One region of the Pseudomonas sp. H3_E07 genome, then DNA from elsewhere that is predicted to be linked to it. Evidence: riboswitches for the same ligand, from Rfam matches in the RefSeq annotation. Region 1 holds a riboswitch; the other holds the start of a gene.
The links. A riboswitch is a leader RNA that binds a small molecule or an ion and turns the genes downstream of it on or off. The one in region 1 is predicted to bind cobalamin.
Positions count from the first base shown of each region.

Region 1 (3,802 bases):
CACCAGCGTGCCCGGCAGGCTGTCGGCGCCCTCGGCGCTGTAGATCGAGCGGCGTTTATCGGCCCCCATGGCCAGGGCCATATGCGCCGGCCCTTTGGCAGGCACGGCGACCATCCGTAGCGAGCGGAACGTTGTGTCCTTGGCGCGGGTGCGCAACGCGACCTCCCGTTGCGCTTTGTCCCCGTTGCGCGCGATCTGGTCGAGCATATAGGGCGGGATCAGGCAGAAAATCGGATTACGATTCGGCTGGCGAACACACATTGGCTGGCTCCATTTGGCAGGTAACAACGTCCGGGTCATCGATTCAGGATAGCCTCCAGGGGTTATCGCGTGTCATCAATTGTCATTAACCTATGTTGCAGTCGTGTTTATCCAAGGAGGACTGACCGATGCCCGCACGTAAAGCCAAAATCGACCTTTCATACCGCCCCAGGCTCGCTGACCTGCGCCCATTGATCGCACCGAGCCCCACATTGCTGGAGGCACGAGCCGCGACGCCCCGCGTCACCTCGGCCAACGACTTGAAGGACCGACGCGGCTACGCTGAGGACTTTCTCGGCAGCTTCGGGGTGCCCTGGCCTACGGTTGAAGAGACCTTGGCCGGCGATGTCCAGAAGCGCCTGGACTACACGCACTTCTCGATAACGATGTCACGCTCGAAGCGGCTCGCGCTGTATGTGGGCGTCAACATCGATGGCGGGCAGCATGTGGACATCATTCGCAGCAACGACACCTGGGCCTACGACGGACGCCTGCCCATTGATGCGCAGGTGGGCGAAGCACTGTATGCCAGCAACGGCCTGGATCGCGGCCACCTGGTGCGCCGACAAGACCCCAACTGGGGCGACGCGGCGCAAACCGCCAACTTCGACACCTTCCATTTCACCAACTGTTCACCGCAGATGAGCGGGTTCAACCAGAAAACCTGGCTGGAGCTCGAAGACTACATCCTCGACAACACCCAGCGCTGGAAAGCCCGAGCCACCGTGTTCACCGGCCCGGTGTTCGCCGACGACGACCGGGTGTACCGGGGCGTCCAGATCCCCAAGGCGTTCTGGAAAGTGGTCGCCTACCTCAGCGATGACGGCAAGCCTTCGGCCAGCGCCTACATGATCGACCAGAGCCGCGAGCTGGGCCAGCTCGACCTGGTGTTCGGCCAGCTCAGGACCTACCAGCGCAGCGTAATCCAGATAGAACGCCTCACCGGCCTGCGTTTTGCCAACCTGGCCGACTACGACGGCTTCAGCAACGAAGAACGCGCCACCGGCACGCGGATTGAAGCGCTGATACAGGGGCCTGAAGACATTCGTCTCTGACCGAGCGTGCCTCGGGCTATATCGCCCCGCCCTAATCAACTACCATACCGCGCCGGTTCCCAAACGGGACTAATAGGGAATCCGAAGCGCGGTACACCCTCGCCAATCGGAACTGCCCCCGCAACTGTAGGTGCTGAGCCTGCTCCCTGATGCCACTGGACCTTGTCCGGGAAGGCCGGAGCCTGGCGACGACGCATCAGTCAGGAGACCTGCCGGCCCAAGCTCAATTACCAACCGGCGGGGTGTCCGGGAAGGACATTCTTGCCTGTTTTTCTAGTGCAGCGCTTAAGGGTGTATTTCCGAATGGCACGTACGGTTCATTCGGAGATTGCCCCATGCTGCCACGCGTTACCGCCCTGCTCACCGGCCTGGGCTTCTGTGCCCTCGCCCAAGCCGCGCCCACCCACTACCCGCTGACCGTGGAAAACTGCGGCAGTCGCCTGACCTTCCAGCAAGCCCCCGCCCGCAGCGTGACCATCGGCCAGGCGGCCACAGAGATGCTCTACGCATTGGGCGTGGGGGACAAAGTGGTCGGCACCTCACTGTGGTTCAACAGCGTACTGCCGCAGTACAAGGTGCAGAACGACAGCATCGAGCGGCTAGCCAACAATGAGCCGAGCTTTGAAGCCGTGATCGCCAAGCGCCCGCAGCTGGTGGCCGCCGAGCTGGAGTGGGTGGTCGGGCCCCAGGGCGTGGTCGGCACCCGCGAGCAATTCCATGAACTGAAGATCCCCACTTACCTGCTGCCCTCCGACTGCGAAGGCAAGGACAACCTGGTAGGCGCCGACGGCACACGGCTGGAGCCGTTCCGTATCGAAACGATCTATAAAAGCATCGGCCAACTCGCCGAGATCTTCGACGTACAGGCGCGCGGCCAACAGTTGAACGACGACCTCAAGGTACGCTTGGCCAAATCTGTTGCCACCGTGCAAAGCAAAGGCCTCAAGCAAGCCAGTGCCTTGGTGTGGTTCTCCAGTTCCGAGATGGCCAGCGATCCTTACGTGGCCGGCCACAAGGGCATTCCAGAGTTCATGCTGGAAACCCTCGGTCTGCACAACGTGGTGCAATCCGTTGAAGAATGGCCCGCCGTCGGCTGGGAAACCCTCGCCAAGGCCAACCCGACCTTTCTGGTGATCGCACGCATGGACCGCCGCCGCTACCCCGCCGACGACCATGAAAAGAAACTGGCCTTCCTGCGCAGCGATCCCGTGACTCGCAACATGGACGCGGTGAAAAACAACCGCATCATCATCCTCGATGCCCTGGCGCTGCAGGCCAGCATCCGCACGTTCGACGGGCTTGAGCAACTGGCCACGGCCATCGACGGCTACGACCTGCCCAAATGACGCGCACCCTACTCGCCCTGGCCCTGCTATTAGCCGCCCTACTCGCGGGGGTGGCGATCGGCGAAACCGCCATCTCACCGCAAGTCGTGCTCCAGGTGCTCGCCAACAAACTGTGGGCGGCCAGCTACGTGCTTGACCCCATCGACGAAGGCGTGGTGTGGAACTACCGCCTCACCCGCGCCCTGGTCGCCGCTGCGTGTGGCGCCGGGCTGGCGACGTGCGGGGTGATCCTGCAATCGCTGTTGCGCAACCCACTGGCCGATCCCTACCTGCTGGGCATCAGTGCCGGCGCTTCGACTGGCGCGGTGCTGGTGGCGTTGATCGGCGTGGGCGGCGGGTTGATTTCGTTGTCGGCGGGCGCGTTTGTTGGCGCCATGGCGGCGTTTGCGTTGGTGATCCTGCTGGCGCGCGCCAGCGGTTCGGCCAGCGGCACCGGCCAGATCATTCTGGCGGGCATTGCCGGCTCGCAGTTGTTCAATGCGCTCACCGCCTTCCTGATCACCAAATCCGCCAGTTCCGAACAGGCGCGCGGCATCCTGTTCTGGCTGCTCGGCAACCTCAGTGGTGTGCGCTGGCCCTCGGTGTGGTTAGCGGTGCCGGTGGCCGTCGCAGGCTTGGCGGTGTGCCTGTGGCACCGCCGTGCGTTGGATGCGTTTACCTTCGGCAGCGACTCGGCAGCGTCCCTCGGCATTCCGGTGCGCCGGGTGCAATTTGTGCTGGTGGGCTGCGCGGCCCTGGTGACGGCGGTGATGGTGTCGATTGTTGGCTCCATCGGCTTTGTCGGATTGGTAATCCCCCACGCCGTGCGCCTGCTGCTCGGCACCGGGCACTCGCGCTTGCTGCCGGCCAGTGCGTTGGGCGGCGCGTTGTTCTTGATTGCAGCCGATGTACTGTCGCGCACCTTGATCAAAGGCCAGGTGATTCCGGTCGGCGTGGTCACGGCGCTGGTCGGCGCGCCGGTGTTTGCGCTGATCCTCATTGGCCGGAGGAATGCGCGATGACAGTACTGAGCTGCAGAGGGTTGGGCTTCAAGGTGCGTGAAGCGCAGTTGCTGCGCGATATCCATCTGGACGTGCAGCCGGGCGAAACCCTCGGCATCGTCGGGCCGAACGGCTCCGGCAAATCCACCTTGCTCAAGCT
Region 1 covers NZ_CP162795.1:4,752,126-4,755,927, reverse strand. Annotated here, with positions in the region: gene AB4O08_RS21835 (M4 family metallopeptidase) at 1-261, opposite strand, end outside; gene AB4O08_RS21830 (DNA/RNA non-specific endonuclease) at 390-1,316, shown strand; cobalamin riboswitch at 1,353-1,547, shown strand; gene AB4O08_RS21825 (ABC transporter substrate-binding protein) at 1,652-2,662, shown strand; gene AB4O08_RS21820 (FecCD family ABC transporter permease) at 2,659-3,663, shown strand; gene AB4O08_RS21815 (ABC transporter ATP-binding protein) at 3,660-3,802, shown strand, end outside.

Region 2 (3,802 bases), 290 kb from region 1:
AAGGTTTCGCGCCGGGTGGCAAACCCAGCAGATCAGCCAGGGCCTGGGGCTCGAACAGCGAGACCCAGCCCATGCCCAGCCCTTCGACACGGGCCGCCAGCCAAAGATTCTGAATAGCACAGGACAGTGACGCCATGTCCATTTCAGGCAACGTGCGCCGCCCAAAAATGTGCCGCTCACGGTCATCCATCAACGCCGCCACCAGCACTTCGGCGCAGTCGTGAATGCCTTCGACCTTGAGCTTCATGAACTCATCGGAGCGTTCACCCAGGGCTTCGGCGGTGCGTATGCGTTCTTCTTCCACCAGTTGTTGAATCTGCCCACGCAACGGACGGTCGCTGATGCGGATAAAACGCCAGGGCTGCATCAGGCCGACACTGGGTGCCTGGTGCGCGGCCTGGAGCAGACGATGGAGCAATTCCGGGGCGACAGTGCCGCCGCTGAAGTGGCGCATGTCGCGACGTTCAGCGATGGCGCGGTAGACCGCCTGGCGGTCGGCCTCGGGGAAGGCGTTGTCGGTCATGGCCTCATCGCCGGCAAGCCGGCGCCTACAGGATCGGGCGCGAACAATGCGGCCACCGCCTGGGGATTCGAGGGGAAGTAAAAGTGTACGTAGGAAGCCGTCATCCGCCCCTGCCGATAAACCGCCTCGGCACCGCGTCCGCCATTGGGGCTAAGGCCACGGGCAATCGGCTGCCATTCGGTGGTGGTCAGGGAGTGGTGATAGGTATGGCCGCGCAGCGTGCCTTCGGGCAATTCGACATTTTGCAGCGCCAAGGCCGCGAGTTTCTTCTGCATCACCGCATCGCCTTGCAGCAGGCCCACCAGTTCGGCGCGAACACCCTCGACATCGGTCAGCGAGTCCAGCAGGTAGAGCATGCCGCCGCATTCGGCGAGCAGCGGTTTGCCGGCGGCATGATGAGCGCGGATGGCGTCAAGCATCGAGGTGTTTTCCGCCAGCGCCTGGTGGTGCAATTCCGGATAACCACCGGGCAGATAGAGGCTGTCGACATCAGGCAATTCGCGATCATGGATCGGCGAGAAAAACTCCAGTTCAGCGCCCATTGCCCGCAGCAGGTCGAGGCTGGCGCCATAGGTAAACGCGAAGGCTTCGTCGCGGGCCACGGCGATGCGCACACCGTTGAGCAATGGCGGGGTTTCGATCACTTCCGGTGCGGCAAAGGTCACTGGCGGCGGCAAAGCCACTTCGCAACTGCTGCCCAGCGCTTGGGCGGCTGCATCGAGACGCACATCGAGGTCGTTCAGTTCGCTCGCCTGTACCAGGCCTAAGTGACGGCTAGGCAGTTCGATACCGGTCTCGCGGGATAACGCGCCGTACCAGCGCAGGCCTTCGGTGAGGCTGCCTTCGAGCAATTGTGCGTGACGCAAGGTGCCAACGCGATTGGCCAGCACTCCGGCAAACGGCAGATCCGGCTGATAACGTGCCAGGCCCAGGGCCAACGCGCCGAAGGTCTGGGCCATCGCCGTACCGTCAATCACGCCCAAGACAGGCACGCCGAAGTGTCGCGCCAGGTCGGCGCTGGACGGTGTGCCGTCGAACAGGCCCATCACGCCTTCGATCAGGATCAGGTCCGCCTCCCCCGCCGCTTCCCATAGCAAGCGACGACTTTCCTGCTCGCCCACCATCCACATGTCCAATTGATACACCGGCGCACCGCTGGCGCGTTCGTGGATCATCGGATCGAGGAAGTCCGGGCCGCATTTGAACACGCGTACCCTGCGCCCCAGGTTGCGGTGCAATCGGGCAAGCGCGGCGGTGACGGTGGTTTTGCCCTGGCCGGACGCCGGTGCGGCAATCAAGACGGCCGGGCAATGACGGGGCTGATTCAAAGTTCGACGCCCTTCTGTGCCTTGATACCGGCTTGGAATGCGTGTTTGAGCATGCCCATTTCGGTGACGGTGTCGCCCATTTCGATCAGTTCAGGCTTGGCACCGCGGCCGGTGACCACCACGTGTTGCATCGGCGGGCGGGCTTGCAGGTCGCTGAGCACCTGGTCCAGGTCGAGATAGCCGTGCTTGAGAGCGATGTTCAGTTCGTCGAGTACGACAAGACCGATAGACGGGTCCTGCAGCAACTCGCGGGAAACCGCCCAGGCGGCTTCTGCGGCGGCGATGTCACGCTGGCGGTCCTGGGTTTCCCAGGTGAAGCCTTCGCCCATGACATGAAAGCGCACTTGCTCGGGGAAACGGCGGAAGAACAATTCCTCACCGGTACTGTTGCGCCCCTTGATGAACTGCACCACACCGCACTGCATGCCGTGCCCCATGGCTCGGGCCAGCATGCCGAACGCGGAGCTGCTCTTGCCTTTGCCGTTGCCGGTCAGCACTAGCAACAGGCCGCACTCGTTCGGGGAGTTGGCGATGCGTTCATCGATCACGGCTTTTTTGCGCAGCATGCGCGCCAGGTGGCGTTCGTCGCGGTCGGGGGAATCGGTCATGGCAGCTCTCCGTTGGGGCTGGACAAAAACGGCGGGCAGGAAAAAGAAAAAACAGACAGCCAAGCATCGCCCACCGTGATGCTGTTGGATGTTGCAGGCCGGTCTCCGGGCTCATGAGTGGCGCGCGTCTTATAGAAGCGCAGACCGACGCTGCGCCTTCCCATATCGCGAGCGATACAGTGGCAAAAGGCAGCGTCTTGACTCATTTACCGTTGCGGGGGCAGCGCCGGGATCGCGGCGTCACTGTGTACAAGTGCGCTCACTCACCGGCTTCCCTGTTTCACTCCGTCGACCCATGGGTCACAGAGCACCTGGAACAAGCGGCGAAGGGTAGTAGTTTGAGGGGCGAGCTGCAAGCTTCAAGCTGATCGCCGCAAGCAGGCATCGCACCGCTTGCAGCTTCACGCGTGAAACCTGCCGCTGCTTTCTAAGGATTACGCGCCAGATTGCCTGGCAACACGCGCTTGGCGCTCAGGTAGGCATTCTGCCAATACGCCTTGGACAAGGTGTCCAACTTCACCGTACCACCGGTTTGCGGTGCATGCACAAAACGGCCTTCACCGACGTAGATCCCGGCGTGGCTGACCTGTGAACCGCCGCCCGTGGCAAAGAACAACAGGTCGCCCGTCTGCAGATTCTGCTCGCTGACATCTTGCGCACGCATCACGATCAATTCGCGAGTGGTACGCGGCAGGGAGATGCCGGCAGCGTCGCGGAAGACAAAACCGATCAGGCCACTGCAATCAAACCCGGAGTCCGGTGTGTTGCCGCCCCACCGATAAGGCGTGCCGACCAGGCCCAGGGCACGGAAGAGGACGTCTTCGGCCGCAGGCGAGAAATTCTGGCTGGAATAGTTGAACACCGGCTTGGGCTTCACCGCTACGGGAGCGGGCGGCGGTGGACGACTTGCGCAGGCGCTGAGCAGCGCGGCGCAAAGAATGAGGATCAGGCGGGCCGAGGTCGACATGGGCAGAACAATCCTGGTCTGGATGCGGCTTTCGCTGCCGAACGCTGAAAACCAGAACGCGCAAGCAAAGCTCGCGCGAACGGATTACAACAATGTCCAGGGATTCTAGCGCTTACACGTCAAACTTCAAGTATCACTTTAAGTTTACTTGCTAGCGGTAACTGTCGTCGGGGCCATGGCGAGTGCGCGCTTGGCTTCGATGAAGGTTTTGCTCCAGTAGCTGTCGCCCAGGTTGTCGACTCGAACACCGCCACTGCGACGGCTGCTGGAGTGGATAAACTGGTTGTCGCCCAAGTAGATACCGGCATGACTCACACGACCACGCCCTGCCGTACTGAAGAAAAGCAGATCACCGGGCTTGAGGTTGTTGCGCGCG
Region 2 covers NZ_CP162795.1:4,465,714-4,469,515, reverse strand. Annotated here, with positions in the region: gene bluB (5,6-dimethylbenzimidazole synthase) at 1-523, opposite strand, end outside; gene AB4O08_RS20520 (cobyrinate a,c-diamide synthase) at 520-1,851, opposite strand; gene cobO (cob(I)yrinic acid a,c-diamide adenosyltransferase) at 1,848-2,459, opposite strand; cobalamin riboswitch at 2,539-2,789, opposite strand; gene AB4O08_RS20510 (C40 family peptidase) at 2,887-3,426, opposite strand; gene AB4O08_RS20505 (C40 family peptidase) at 3,571-3,802, opposite strand, start outside.
Region 2: linked by a shared signal. The riboswitch ahead of cobO (cob(I)yrinic acid a,c-diamide adenosyltransferase) and the one ahead of AB4O08_RS21825 (ABC transporter substrate-binding protein) in region 1 are both predicted to bind cobalamin.